DNA from 2 places in the Peribacillus sp. NPDC101480 genome. Region 1 is predicted to be linked to the other one. Evidence: riboswitches for the same ligand, from Rfam matches in the RefSeq annotation. Region 1 holds a riboswitch; the other holds the start of a gene.
What was found. Region 1 has a riboswitch for S-adenosylmethionine ahead of ACQKMF_RS19770 (sugar ABC transporter substrate-binding protein). Riboswitches for the same ligand answer to the same signal wherever they lie in the genome.

Region 1 (7,881 bases):
CTACTTTATATACTTCTCTTCGGACAAGCCCATCTCTTTCTAACTGCTTTAATTGGTCGGTCAAAACTTTCTGGGTAATGGCCGGTATTAGAATATAAAACTCTTTTGTCCTCATTGGTTTTTGACTCAGAAAAAAGAGGATTAAGCATTTCCACTTTCCTCCTACAGTATTCATGAAAATATTTATTCCAGTATTTAAACTCTTCATTCCTCATTCCTCCTGAATAGGCACATAAAGGTGGCTATGCCACTTTATTGTGCGTTATTTTCTTCTACATCATGGGTCCATTATACTCTGATTATGAAGCAAATATAACATTGGGAGTGAACACGATGAGTGTAAGGGAGATTATAGAAAAAAGACGTTCCGTAAGGCAGTACGATCCCGATTATAAAATTAGTCCCGAAACGTTGGCGACATTTATTGAAGGAGCCAGTAAATCGCCTAACGGAAACAATATTCAAGCAACACGATACCTGGTTATAGATGAACCATATTTAAAGAATTTGTTACTGCCCATTGCTTTTAATCAGCAACAGGTAATTGAGGCCTCAGTACTGATTGTTATACTAGGTGATTATCAAGCATTTGAAAAAGAAAATATCATAATGATACATGAGGATGAGTTTCAAAAAGGTTATTTTGACGCATCAGTAAGAGATTATCTAACAAACGCGGCAATCAATTATTATCTAAATAAATCAAAAGAGGATTTAAAGGTTGAATTAATAAGAGACGCAAGCCTGGCGTCAATGTCGTTAGTTTTATTGGCGAACGAGGCAGGTCTTGAAACCATTACAATGTCCGGGTATGATTCCGAACAATTAAAGTCAGCTTTAAAAATTTCTGATAGGTATTTAGATGTTATGCTTATCGCCATGGGGAAAGGAATTAAAGAAGGTCACAAAACAGTAAGACACGATGTGAACAAAGTCATTTATAAAAACAAAATATAGTGAGTGTTTTTACTTTTTAAAAATTTGAATATTGGAGATTAGTGTGGAAAGAGGGTTAAAAAGAACCCTCTTCCCCTATCATCTTATAGTTAAAACTCACCACGAGTTACAGTCTCACATTTCATCCACATGCAGACTTATCATATAGTCATATAAACGTAACGGATTCATTTTAGTGTTTTTGTTTGTAATAAGTTACAGCGAGAGCAAGGGCCAGCACTGTTCCTTTGACGATATCCATCGCATAATACGGAACGGACATCATGATCAGCCCATTTTGTAGGATTCCGATCAGGACTGCTCCGACAAAGGTTCCAAAGGCATTCGGTTTTCCCGCTCCTAAAACGGAGGAACCAATGAAGGCAGCCGCGACGGCATCCATTAAATAGGGTGACCCTGAATTGATTTCCGATGTCATGACCCTTGAAGCAAGGACAATCCCCCCGATTGCAGCAAATAGAGCCGAAAGCAGATAGGCAAGGATTTTGTATTTATTGACCGATATCCCGGAAAGTCTCGCCGCTTCCTTATTTCCCCCAATAATGTACATATAACGACCGTGCTTCGTATAAGTCAAAAAGATATGGGTCGCTATCACAATGACGGCCATGATCAGGATTATCCACGGTACCTGGCCAATTTTGGCGAAAAACGGGCTGATCAGTCCTGTTGCGAACGTCCCGTCTGGCATGACCATATTTTGCGAAACCGTGGCCCCTTTTGTATAGGTAAGGGCAATTCCCTGGATAATGAACATGGTAGCCAAAGTCATCAGCATGTCGGGAATTCTCAATTTAACGATCATGAATGAATTCAAGGCGCCTACGACAAGTGAGGCACCGATCGCAGCTAATATGGCAATTAATGTATCCTGTGAAAACCAGACAAACATCGAGATGACGATGGCATTGGCCAATGATGCGACGGAGCCGACGGAAAGGTCGAAGCCATCCACGGTCAGGGATATCGTAATGCCGATCGCAATGATGGTCACGATTGAAATGGAACGCAGGATGTTGACCAGATTCGTAGTTTGAATGAAAGATGGATTGGACACGGCAAAAATTCCAATCAGAATGATAATCGTCAATATTGTGCCGTATTTATAGAAAAAGTCGAATAGTTCCACCTTTTTCTTCACTTTCGCTGTCTGTGTAACAGGATTGGGTATGCTCATTCTATTTTCCTCCTGTTGAATAGAATAGTAGTTCTTCTTCATTCGTTTTACTTGTTTCTAATTCGATGACAGTGCTCCCGTCATATAACACATATGTCCGGTTGGTAATGCCAATGATTTCGGAAAGCTCGGATGATGCATAAATGATCGCCTTCCCATTCCTTGCAAGCTCTGCAATCAATTCGAATATATCCTTCTTGGCTCCAACATCGACCCCTTTCGTTGGTTCATCGAATATGTATACATCCGCATCGGCCATAAGCCATTTCCCGATGGCAACTTTTTGCTGATTGCCACCTGAAAGGTTTTCGACATTCACTTCCCCTGAAGGAGTTTTAATGCCGAGGCTTGCGATCATTTCCTTCGCTCTTTCCTTTTCCGCCTTGCGATTCACGAAGCTGAATGTCTTGGAGAATTTGCCAAGACTGGCTGCCGTCAAGTTCGCCGAGACTGATTCCTGAACAAGGACCCCTTCTTTCCTGCGTTCCTCAGGTACAAGTGCCAGACCGCTTTTTACTGCTTCGTGTGGTGATTTCAAGGAAAGCTTTCGACCATTCAGGATGACTTCCCCCGCTGTGATGGACGTATGGCCGAAAAGGGTTTTACACAGCTCCGTTTTCCCAGCCCCGACCAACCCTGCCAAGCCGATTATCTCGCCTGCTTTAATATTCAAACTGACATTTTTAACTTTCTCTGCATCTGACAATCCGTTCACTTCCAGAATAACGTCGCCAATCGAAGCATTCACTTCAGGAAACTGTTCATCCATGGTTTTTCCAAGCATGTTCTCTACGACTTCGGTACGGGTTATATCTTCCTTCTTTCGACTTGTGACACGCTCCCCATTCCTCATGATTGTAATTTCCTCACAGATTTCAAAAATTTCGGGCAGACGATGTGAAATGAAAATGATTCCCACGCCTTTTTGCTTTAATTCATTTACAATTCGAAAAAGTTCTGTAGTCTCCGTTTGACTTAACGGAGCAGTTGGCTCGTCGAGAATCAGGAATTTGCATTCTGTCGAAACGGCTCTTGCTATCAGGACCATCTGTTTTTCAGCCAAGGTAAGGTCTCTTACCAGCTTTTTCGAAGGGACACGAATTTTCATATCTTCAAGAATAGAAGCCGCTTGGTTATGCAGCTCTTTCCATTGGACCATCTGTTTTTTTCCCATGTTTTGGACCATATCATTCAACATTACATTTTCCCCAACCGTTAAATAAGGGATGAGGGCGGTATCCACTTCCTGATAAACAATTTGAATGCCTTGTTCTTGAGCCGCTTTTGGTGAGCGGATATCCCTCTTCACCCCATCAATATAAATGTCACCTGAATAATGAACATGGGCTCCCGATAAAACTTTCATTAACGTCGATTTCCCTGCTCCGTTTGCACCGACCAATGCGTGGGCTGTCCCCGATTTTACGGAAAAATCAACATCACTCAGCGCCTTCACCCCCGGAAATTCAATCGAAATCTTCTTCATTTCTAGTTGCGTGCCCATGTCCATTCCCCCTTATTGAACAGACACTCCCTTCTACTTGAAAGAGAGTGTCTCTTTTTAATTTTTATAATGATCTTTCAAAACCTTCATCCAATCTTCTTCAAATTCCGTCGATACACCCCAGCCATCGACAATACCAGACAGATTTGCCATGTTCACCGCTTCTTTAGACGCTTGGATTTGCTTTTGTGAAATAAGTGAAGCCTTCAAGTCATAGGTTTGCGGCGTTTCTTCGCCCGCTAATTTTTTAGCCAATATCCTCATATTCACTGCACCGATCAACTTGGGATCTACTGCTGCCGTGTAGGACCATGAGCTATCAGCCGATTGGATTTCCTGGAGATCTGCATTCGAGACATCTATTCCATATATCTTCACTTCATCGCGGCCCGCCTCTTTAATCGCCCGGGCTGCACCGATAGCAAAGGCATCCCATGTTGCGAAAATGGCATCCAATTTACCTTTAGGGTATTTATTCAGCATTGCGGCTACAGCATTTTGTGTCTGAACCGATGTATCAGCAGATGCCACTCCGAATCTTTCGACTTCTTTGATTCCAGGATTTTCTTTTAATTTTTCCTGATAGACTGCATTTCTTCTTACCATTGGAGGAAAACCGTCCACCCAAAGGTATGCAATTGCCGCTTTACCTTTCTGTTCTTTTATCAGCTTATCAAAAGCCAGTGTTGCCAACGCTTCATCATCTTGTGAAGTTAATGTCACGCCTTCTATTTTAGATAGATCGCTTATTGAATCGAATGTGACAACGCTTTTACCTGCATCAACCAACTTTTGAACGTCATTCACAGTTGCTGCATCATCACCATGTGAAATGATATAGCCATCATAATCTTCCTCCAAAGCCTGCGCTATCGCATCATGGAATTTAGCCGTATCACCATTGGCTGTGTAAGTATCCACTTGAAACCCCAGTGCTTCTCCTTCTTCCTTCGCCCCCGCCAGGTATTGGGCCGTATGATCATCACCGCCAATTTTACGGATCACTTTGATTCTGGCTCCATCTCCATCAGCGAATCTTTCCGGAACATTTTCAAATGATACTTTTTCTTCTTTCTTCGACTCTGTGGAACTCTGACCTGTAGAGCACCCCGTTAAAAGCAAAGCGGAAGCGATGGCTGAAATGAATATACCTTTAATAGACCTTTTCATCTTGTTTCCCTCCATTTTTTCTTATTAGTCTTATCAGTTAAGTTGGTGTAAATCCCAAAATAAAAACCTCTCTAATATAGAGAGGTTTAATCGGCTGTTTTGCAGACTTGTCCCTCTCTTATCTGTCAAAACATTTCTGTTTTGCAGGATTTAGCACCAATTCCTAATGGAACGGTTGCTGGGCATCTTAGGGCCAGTCCCTCCGCCACTCTTGATAAGAGATATATCGTGTTACGTTTTCGTAATTATCACTTTATAGGGATATAGTCGTAAAGTCAATAGATTTTTGAATATTTGAAATGTTCCCCGTTATTTTTTATTTTCTTTGAAGCTGGGCTAGACGCTTTTTCTCAATCTTTTCAAGCCGCTCCAACTGCCTTAATTTCACTTCGAACAAAGTGATAGGGTCACGGTAAACTTCCGGATTTTGTTTCATATGCTCCAATGCAGCCTGGTAGTCTTTTATTTCAGTCTGCGTTTGCTCTATCGTTTTTTGAAGTAATGCAAATGAACCGCGATAGAAAAGGGAGATGTCACGATCCAAAGATTTTTCAAACAATCCAAATTGGGTAAGGAAACGCTCCGTGATCATTTCCGCAACATCCAGGTAATCTTCACTTTCCAGGTATTTCTTATAACGATTGTACATATTGGCTTTATTTTGCGGTATCGCCCCAAACAGCTTCCCTGCCCCTTTAAGCAGTAATTGAGATGGAGTCCTGCGCAAAAGGATATTGACGTTTTCGATGCGGATGCTGCTTGTCATCCTGTCGGCATCACGGCGCCAGTCATCCAATACTCTGAAGTCGCCTGCAAGCGTAATCCGTTCTTCTTTGTATAATTCATTGAAACCGGCACTCATCTCATCCATAAACTGCTGGCTTTGTGAGAACTCCATTTGGGAACTGGCAATCCAGTCTTGAAGAGAACGGTAATATTGAGGCATGATCTTGTCAGAAATGAAGTTTTGAATCCGCTCATTCATTTCCTGATTTAACTGTACATGGACCTGACTGAAATCACTGCTTTCCGTTAACGATTTAGAGCAATCCCTCAGTAATTCAGGAATTTTTGAATAAAGCTGATTTTTCACTTCGTCCTTAAGCGAACGATACGACCTTATGATATTTTCACTTTTCTCTTTTTCCAAATCAGCCAATTGGTTGACAGCCCCATTCAGCTTGACTTCCATCTGTTCATTCCAAGAGATGGAATGCTCGCATTTCCGCTCATTGGCTGCCCGTTTTTCTAACAGATAAGATAAAGTTTTACGAATGAATGCCAGGATTTTTTCAGATCTTCTTTCCTTCCAATTTTCATCTTGATAATTCGATTGAAGGAAAGCTGAAAGGTCCTTCAATTGCTGCCGGCTGTCATAATGTTTAGAGAAAGCGAATACTTTCGCATTCGGGAAATAGGCATTCACTTTATCCCATGTTTCGTCTTCCATCCGGACTGCGACCTGATCACTGTATATCGTATCCATTTTATTTAATAAGAAATGAATCGGCAGTTTCGGAGCCATCATTTGAATTTCCAATAACAGATCCCGTTCGCTGCCGGTGAAAGGCGCCCGGGCGTCAAGAACGAACATCAATCCATCACTGCCATGTAAATAGCCCTGGAAATCGGATTCCACGCTTTTTTCCCCATTGAACCCAGGAGTATCCAATAATCGAAGATGATTATTCCTTAAGTAGTCACTGATGATGGTCACATCGACAATAGTCCCGCGCTGGCGGCGTGTTTCATCCAAATCAGTTAGCTCCTCGACAACTTTGCTATCTGTATCGGTAATTTCAAGGATTTCCAAATCATCCCCATCTTTGACACTGACTAGTGACGAATGATCTTCAGCGGCAATGCTCTCACCAACGATTGACTGAATAAAGGATGTCTTGCCATTTCCTGTACTTCCAGCAAGAAGAAGATTGAAATTCCGGGTATCCTTAAGCCCGTCTACCATCCATTTAAGCTTATTGCCAACCTTTAAATCATTATCTTCAGCCCACTGGATAATGGAATTGAACAGTTTCTCTCCCGCTTCCAGTCCGCCTCCCAATTTAGGCGATTTCGAAAGCAGGCTCTCTGCGTCCTGAATGACCAACGCATTGATCGTATCCGGGAAGATTTCATTCCAGGACAACGCGGATGCCGCCGCAAACAGCGAGAGCTCCCCGTCTGCGATTTTGAGCCAGTTTTCCAGCAACCTTGGCACGACAGGACTTAATTCCTTGATTAGGTGCGTTCCTTCTAACAGACCTGCATATGCATCCCTGTAATAGACGGAAAGCTCATCCCATACATCCGCATGGTTCAATTCGATGGTATCTATCAAGTTATTAATCACTCTCAGCCATTCGAAATAAGAATCCGTATATTTATAGTTTTTCCAAAGGGCAACCGTCACCTTTTCGAAACGTTCCTGGTCGAGTGTGTATAGCGAACCAAGGACAGTTGAAAAATAATCCGGATCCATCGATTGGGCTACACCTTGCTGGATATACGTTTTCAGCACATCGAACCAGCCCATTGATTCTGTACGGATACTTTCATTCGCCGCTAATACCACCGCACTGTTCCAATCCTTTTGTTCTTCAAAAAAGGCACGTGCAATTTCCGTGACATTCGGGTAGTCCGGTTGGAACTCGACTGCTTCTTTCACGACATTGGAAGCCAGGTCATTTCTCGATTCCACTATGTACAGGGAAAACAGTTGCAAAAGAACCTCTGTTTTCAAGACCGCTTCATCCGTATCGACGGATTTATAGATATCCTCTGCGGTTGAATACATTTCCAGTTCAAAATAAGCATCAGCGATGTTTTTCTTCGCCCATGAACCAAGTTCCCCTTCTATGTTTTCCCATTTAAAAATAGCTGCCTCATAGTCATGATGCTGAAAATATACTTCTCCTTGAGCAAATCGAATTGCGGTTAAATCCGCTCTTTCCTTTTTTTGTTCCACGAGAAACATTTCACCCAAAGCTTGAATGGGGTGCTTCCTTGTATCCTCAATCATCGTTTCATAATATTTTTTTCCGATCAGACGTTCGTCCATCTTTATTCCCCCGAT
Region 2 (7,881 bases), on a different contig from region 1:
GGTGACCACTTTTCCCTTTTTTGCATATTTGACCAGGAACCGATTGATGGTATCCTGCTGCAATAAATGATAATCCGGCAGTTTACCGCAATTAATCAGCTCTACACCATCTTTTGCATGATTCAAAAGTTCTTTATTGACAAGTCGATCATATAAAATGACATCAGCTTCTTGAATGCATTTTAATCCTTTTAATGTAATTAAATCTGGATCTCCGGGACCGGCTCCTACTAGATATACTTTCCCCATTTATGCAACCTGCCTTCCCTTAGAGAATCGTTTCGAATTCCGATAAAACGAAACCTGCTCCATTTTTAATTTTCCTTTTTTCATATAATGAGATGTCATCCACTTCAGGCATTTTCAAAAAATGTTTTTCCAGCTCGATATCAACAAGGTCAAACGCCTTTTCATCCGAATCGGCAACAATGATGACATGGATTGGTTTTTCCTTGATAGTGACTTCGAAACGGTATAGATTCATGGATTGCTTACCTTCCCCTATTAAACGGCCACTTCCGTTAATATATCATCTAGCTTACTTTGTAACTGGGATATCCCTACCCTTTCCACAAAATCAAGAAAGGTTTCGGATAGAAGTTTTGTTTGTTTGAAAAATAGGATCAGTTCTTTCAGAACATGATAGAGCTGTTCAGCTTCCACTTTCCCTTTAAGTTTTTCATTGAACTTACCGCCTTCATTCAGCGTTCCCCCGACGTATATCTCAAAAGCTTCGACCATCTTTTTATCCTGGTTTTTCATTTTTATGCCTTGCAGTCCAATTTCGGCGATGGCTCTTTGACCACAATTATTCGGACAACCCACCATATGCATCCTTACAGGAACATCGAGATCTATTTCCTTGTCCAATGATTCAGAAATGGTCCTCATTCGTTCTTTTGTTTCAACGAGTGCCAGGTTGCAATACTCGATGCCTGTACAAGAAACGGAATAACCAATGAATTTTTTTGGGTGGTATGGAAATCTTTCAAAGATGGATTCCTGTTTTATTTCCTCAAGTTTTGCATCCGGCACATTTGGAATGATAAGATTTTGAGAATTACAGTTGCGGATTTCACCATTTCCATATTTCTTCGCAAGTTCGGCAAACTCAATCACTTCGTCTGGATTTAGTCGACCAACTGGTATATTGACTCCAACATAGTTCAGACCATCTTGTTTTTGTTTATGGATGCCGTAGAAATAACCTGCATTCCATTCCTTCACCGCACTTTCACCCTTTTCAGGAAGCGGACCGGTGTACTCCAGCAATTTTTCCTTGAATTGTTCAGGACCCCAATCAGCTACAAGGAATTTCAAACGCGAGCGATGACGTTTTTCACGGTACCCAAAGTCACGGAATATCGTCGTGATGGCGGCCGCTACTTCGACTGTTTTTTCAGGTAAAATGAATAAGTCAAGTTCTTCTGCCAGCATCGGAACGGAGGATAGTCCACCGCCTACTTTTACGTGAAAACCAACTTCCGTTACTCCATCAATTACTTTAGTAGCCGGATTGAATGAAACACAGTTGATTTCAGCATTTGAAGCATTATGGATATTAGCACTTATGGACATTTTATATTTCCTCGGAAGGTTTGAATAGTCTTCGTTAAGACGGAAATACTCAAATACATCATAAAGTACCTCGCGTGTATCAAAAAGTTCGTCAGGATCGATGCCTGCCAATGCATTACCGATGATATTACGTGTGATATCACCACATGCACCGGCCGTAGTCATTCCGACCTTTTCCAAACGGTTTAATATATCCGGGACTTGTTCGATGGTCAGCCAGTGGAATTGAACGGCTTGACGGGTTGTAATGTCATATACACCCCTCCCATAATCTTTAGCGATGTTAGCAAGAGTTATCTGTTGATCATAGGTCAGGATACCTCCGGGAATAACGACACGCATCATCCAGTAACCTGCTTCTTTTGGCCGTTGCAGGTATAGACCTGCCCACTTGAACATATCCCAATTCTCTTTAGGGATGGAATCAAAACCATTTACAGCGTAATGTGGAATATCATCGAATATCTTCAATCCATCTTTTTCCAATTTCCAGATTTCCGTTTTATTTTTAGCGATTAGTGGATTTTCCGACCAAAATTTCTCGTAAACCATTACATTTCCTCCTTGATTAGATCGCTTTCTTTGCTGTCAAATAGCCGATTACCTGTTCAACGCACTCTTCAATGCTGTATTGGTCGGATTCTAAAGTGATTTCCGGTTGTTCAGGTTCTTCGTATGGAGAGTCGATTCCGGTAAAATCTTTAATGATTCCTTTACGCGCCTTGTCATAAAGACCTTTTGGATCACGCACTTCGCACTCTTCGATCGGACACTTTATGTATACTTCAATAAACTCCCCTTCATCGAGTAAATCACGTACAATCTGCCGATCTGCCCTGAAAGGTGATATGAAGGCGGTCAATACGAACTGCCCACTATCCACGAATAACTTGGAAACCTCACCGATTCGTCTAATATTCTCGGTTCGATCTTCTTCAGAAAAACCTAAATCTTTATTTAATCCGTGGCGGATATTATCACCATCCAAAACATAACTTCGAATATTCCGATTATATAACTCTTTAGCGACCGCGTTCGCAATCGTTGATTTTCCGGAGCCCGAGAGACCAGTGAACCATAGAACTGTGCTTTCATGGCCGTTTTGCTTCCGGCGGAGCTCCTTGGTCAATGACGTTTCATGCCAAGTGACATTCGTACTTTTACTCATTAATAATCCCCCTCTTCATGTGGTCCTTCAATTTATGTCCGATCAGTTATAAACTTCATTCTTTTTTAGACCTTCGATCAATACCTCGATGACTTCTTTACGGCTAAAGGTAGCTGGAGGAATTTCTCCGTTACGCAGCATTTCCCTTACTTTCGTTCCAGACAGGATGACATGGTCTTCCTTGCCATGAGGACAAGTTTTAGCGGAAGCCATATTGCCACATTCTTTACAATAAAAACTATGTTCAAAGAATAATAGCGTGATCCCTAACTCATCTGCGTTGAAATTCCCAAAGATTTTTTGAGCATCATATGTGCCATAATAATCGCCCACACCCGCATGATCACGTCCGACGATAAAATGGGTGCAACCATAATTTTTACGGACCATGGCATGGAAAATGGCTTCTCTAGGTCCTGCATAACGCATGGCAGCAGGGAAAACTGCAAGGGAGACGCGATCCTTAGGATAATATTTTTCAAGCAGCACTTTATAGCTTTCCATTCTTACATCTGCCGGAATGTCATCTGATTTAGTGGCACCTACGAGAGGATTTAAGAATAAGCCGTCGACAATCTCCAATGCTGTCTTTTGAATGTATTCATGTGCACGGTGAACAGGGTTCCTGGTTTGGAAGCCGACAACCGTTTCCCAGCCCTTTTCAGCAAAAGCTTTCCTTGTCTCGACCGGGTCCAAATAATTAGCTTGAAACTGCGGACGCTCTATTCTCTTGATCAACTTTATTTCCCCGCCGGCATATACATCACCGCGGTTATATAAATTTTTCACTCCTGGATGCTTCTCATCATCCGTTTGATAAACTAATGTCGCTTCCAATTGCTTATCTGGTGTGTATATATCGGAAACGGAGAGAACCCCGTATGTTTCACCTTCATGAGTCAACGTTACTTCTTCACCTATAGTAAGGGTTTCGGCAGTTTCTTCGGTCAAAGGCAGCGTAATCGGGATGCTCCATACATGACCGCTGCTAAGCCTCATATCCTTGACCACTGTCTCATAGTCACTTTTTGTAAAGAATCCTTTAATTGGACTGTAGGCACCAGTGCCTATCAATTCAAGATCACTTAAAGCAATTTCATCGATTTCGATCGACTTTGTTATTTTACTAATATCATAATTTGGTTCCCAAAGATCGATTAGTGTTCCTCCGTGCGGTAAACTGATTGTCATGCTAATTTCCCCCTATGGTTTCTATTTATTTAAGATAAATGCAATCCGCATTCCGTTTTTTGAGCTCCTTGCCAACGGCCAGAGCGTAAATCATCTGCATTGAAGGCTGGTGCTGTACATGTTTTACATCCAATGCTCGGATATCCATTATCATGCAGGATATTATATGGAAGTCCGTTTTTATGGGCATAGCGCCAAACATCTTTCCATGTCCAATGTATGAGTGGACATATTTTAACTGACTTGAACTTATTATCCTTATTGATATACTCGGTCGAAGCCCTTGTCTCGGATTGCTCCCTCCGCAGTCCCGAAAGCCATGCTGTTGCCGTTGAAAGCACATCGGTAAGCGGAATGATTTTACGGATGTTACAGCACTTATTTGAATCTCTAACCCATAATTCATCCCCATATTCCGCTGCTTGTTCCTCAAGCGTCAAGGCAGGTTTCTTCATTTCTATCGAAAGCTTTGGATATCGCTTTTTCACTTGCTCGATCAATTGATAAGTTTCCTCAAAATGAACATCTGTATCAAGGAAAACTATTTTGGCAGAAGGATTGACCTTCGCCAATAAATCCGTAAGCACGATGCCTTCAATGCCAAAACTGCAAGCATAAATCAGTTCGTTTCCATAATGGTCATTCGCCCATTGCAGAACTTCCAAAGCACCTTTTGTCTCACTGTCTTCGGGAAATACAGGGAAATCCCCAGTGTTGAAATTTTCATAGTTTATTAATGCAGCCAACTTTGTAGCCCCCTCTAAAACTTGCTGTATCAGGTTAGAGTAACTGTTGATCAATACCCGTTGTAATCTTCTCCAGTTTATTTGACTCTAGGAAAAAAGAGACGAATCTAACCAATACTCTCTTTATATCAGTTAAACCCGCCTCTAGTTTTTCTAGTCAGCAGATACCTTATTTAATTCTTAATTTTTCATTTCTTTCCATTTGAATGATTTTACCATCCTGGACAATAAGTGTAATGGACCCATATTTCATAGAATTAAGCATTTCTTGAAGTCGTTCAAATATTTCTTCAAGCTGATTCTCTTTATCCAAGCCTGTTCCTCCTTTAAGAAAATCCGCGAATTTCTTATTTTCACCGCTGATCAAATGAATTTCTTAGATTTATATAATTCCAAACAACCTTACATTGTTATGGTTTGCCTACAACTTTCCAAAAAGCAAAAATCTTTCCATGATGGAAAGATCCCAAGGTAAATATCTTTACCTTATCTTCCAAAATGATCAACATTTTGTTGGAGGTAGCACCTTGCATCGACCATGCAGGTTGCTGGACTTCAAAGGGCCAATTCCCTCCGTCGCTCTGGATAAGTTTTATTATTTTAAATATTAACATATATTTAATCCTTGTCAATGGAGTTTTCTTATAAAATAACTTGGTTTAATATTATGGATGAACTGTTATTTTTATACACACTATTCCGATTATGATTTTATGTTCATGTAAATATGAAAATAGACTCGTCTTTTTAGATAAAGCCTCCAAAAAAATGAGTCTATTTTCATTAACAAGCCTATAATTGGCGCCTGTCATCTATCCGAAAAAATAATTTCTCGAATTCCAGTCCTTTTAAACGAAGGGATTACTCGAATTCATTAATTTCTTAACTGTATCGCTTCTACAAATTCTTGAACTTGACTCTGGACCCGATCAATTAAATGCAAATCATTTATCGGTTTTTCTGAATTCTGTTTATCTATTTCCTTATCAACAAAATAAATGCCCTGCAGCGGCTCGCCTTTTAATATTGAAATTAATGGTTTAAGTGCATAGTCAATCGCCAATAGATGCCTGTTACTTCCGCCAATCATGATTGGCAGTACTGGCTTACCCTTAAAAGCACCTTCTGGCAGCAAATCAATCAAGGCCTTCAATACACCTGTATAAGAAGCCTTATAAACCGGTGAACCAATAATGACACCTCTAGCTGCTTGAATTTTCTCTGAAAGCTTTAAGATATCTTCGCTATTATATTTGCCTTTGAATAAATCATCTGCTGAGAAATCCGTGATTGAGAAATAAGCTGTAGTAAATCCTTCGTTTTCGACTAATGATTGAATATGTTTTAGTGAAATGTCCGTTCTGGACGGAATAGCCGGACTTCCTGATAAAATTACGATATCGCTCATTTAATATACCCCTCCAATATTACATGATTGCCAGATAAAATCTTCGTAAAGCATTTCGTACAGTATGCATTTATCGTAATAGTCTGAAAAATATAAGTCAAATCTTACACTCTGGACATCTACTCTGAAGGAAAATAAAACGGTCATATTTGCGGCTTGATGCTAAAGCCCTTCAATATGACCGTTTCATTATGTATGTTTTTGTTTTCCATGAATACCATATACCAAAAGTTGAGCAATGCTCTTAATTCGTTCAGAAGTAAAATATGGCTCCTTTTTCTGCTGGTGGATCTCATAATGTGTAGATAATGCCAATGTGAATGAAATGATCCCTACATTAAATAGGATAATATCAGAGATATATTGTATCTCACCACTATCTATTCTCTTCTGTATTTCAATATGCCTGGCATTCGGCTTGAAAATCTGATCTACATATTGCTTCGAAATATCTTGATCGAATTGTGTTTCCCTGAATAGTATCGAAAATTGTTCTTTATTATCAAGAATTTTATTTATCATGGTGCAAACATGATTCTCCACTAGATCATCCGTGGATAGATGGCTAGTCCCATCTTCAGTTTCCTCTTTCTCATCAGGGGTAATTGTAGCTAATAGCAAATCTTTTTTGCTGTCAAAGTATTTGTAAATAGTAGCTTCGGAAACATTGCATGCAGAGGCAATTTCATTCGTTCTTGTCATGTCAAAACCTTTAGTGGCAAAAAGAGTCCGGGCTACATTTATGATTCGTTCTTTCGTTTGCTGCCCTTTTTTCAAAAATATCAACCTTCTTTTATGATGATAAGACCGGTGTCACCAATCTATTTAACATGATATCCCGATGGTATCAATCGGTCAATATTACCTTTGATTCATTAGAATTCAATATTCCCATATATCATAAATAGAAAACATCGTCTAAATTGGGACGAAGTTTTCTTTTACAGAAAATCACTTAAAGGATGCATAGCCATCATCGACCATGACTACACTTCCATTGATCGCATTGCTTCCTCTAACGATAATAGATAGACGGCATTTGCAACGGCTTCTGGCTTAATTAATTTACCGCGCATTTGACTTGCATTCAATTTATCGATGATTCCCATATCTTTATAGCCTTGAATGATAGGAGTGTCAACCCCGCCTGGCGCAATGCCCACTACCCGTATGCCATAAGCACCCAATTCCAAAGCGGCGGTCTGTGTCATAATTCTTACAGCTCCTTTAGTCGCCTGATAGGCAAAGGTTCCGTGGGAAGCTAAGTAGCCAAACACAGAAGCGGTATTAATAATGACCCCCTTGTTACCTAGCTCCTTCATTTTCCGTCCTGCTGCCATGATTCCAAAGGCAACTCCGTGCTGATTCACTCCAATCGTTTTGAAGTAACCCTCCATATCTTGATTGGGGATCATACCGCCTGCACCGATGCCGGCATTATTAAACATGATATCGATCCTTCCGAATCTTTCCGCTGCTTTTTTGATTAAGGATTCAACATCCTCCTGCTTAGAAACATCCGTTTTTACAAAAATGGCCTCTCCGCCATCCGCTGTTATCTGTTCAACGGTTTCCTGTCCCATTTCTTCATTAAAATCCGCAACAACGACCTTGTCCCCTTTTGCTGCGAATTTCAAACATGTGGCTCGGCCAATACCGCTTGCTCCTCCTGTACTGCAACTCTTGCTGTCATATACATTCCCCTTTCAACACCGAAATTTAGTGAGTGTTTACTTACCTTTTTTAATTACAAAAGTAAAGAATATTTAATTCAAGCAATATGTATTTAT

Region 2: it holds a riboswitch for S-adenosylmethionine, as region 1 does, so the genes downstream of both, ACQKMF_RS17870 (YezD family protein) here and ACQKMF_RS19770 (sugar ABC transporter substrate-binding protein) in region 1, are expected to answer to the same signal.

Annotation. Positions count from the first base shown of each region.
Region 1 is NZ_JBNNSB010000006.1:99,880-107,760, reverse strand. It holds gene ACQKMF_RS19790 (winged helix-turn-helix transcriptional regulator) at 1-208, opposite strand, end outside; gene ACQKMF_RS19785 (nitroreductase family protein) at 334-957, shown strand; gene ACQKMF_RS19780 (ABC transporter permease) at 1,130-2,134, opposite strand; gene ACQKMF_RS19775 (sugar ABC transporter ATP-binding protein) at 2,136-3,638, opposite strand; gene ACQKMF_RS19770 (sugar ABC transporter substrate-binding protein) at 3,696-4,808, opposite strand; SAM riboswitch class I at 4,924-5,029, opposite strand; gene ACQKMF_RS19765 (GTPase domain-containing protein) at 5,125-7,866, opposite strand.
Region 2 is NZ_JBNNSB010000005.1:149,441-157,321, forward strand. It holds gene cobA (uroporphyrinogen-III C-methyltransferase) at 1-249, opposite strand, end outside; gene ACQKMF_RS17845 (DUF3906 family protein) at 269-484, opposite strand; gene ACQKMF_RS17850 (nitrite/sulfite reductase) at 505-2,130, opposite strand; gene cysC (adenylyl-sulfate kinase) at 2,147-2,746, opposite strand; gene sat (sulfate adenylyltransferase) at 2,789-3,937, opposite strand; gene ACQKMF_RS17865 (phosphoadenylyl-sulfate reductase) at 3,967-4,671, opposite strand; gene ACQKMF_RS17870 (YezD family protein) at 4,853-4,996, opposite strand; SAM riboswitch class I at 5,167-5,275, opposite strand; gene ssuE (NADPH-dependent FMN reductase) at 5,558-6,091, opposite strand; gene ACQKMF_RS17880 (TetR/AcrR family transcriptional regulator) at 6,281-6,868, opposite strand; partial or broken gene ACQKMF_RS17885 (SDR family NAD(P)-dependent oxidoreductase) at 7,043-7,728, opposite strand.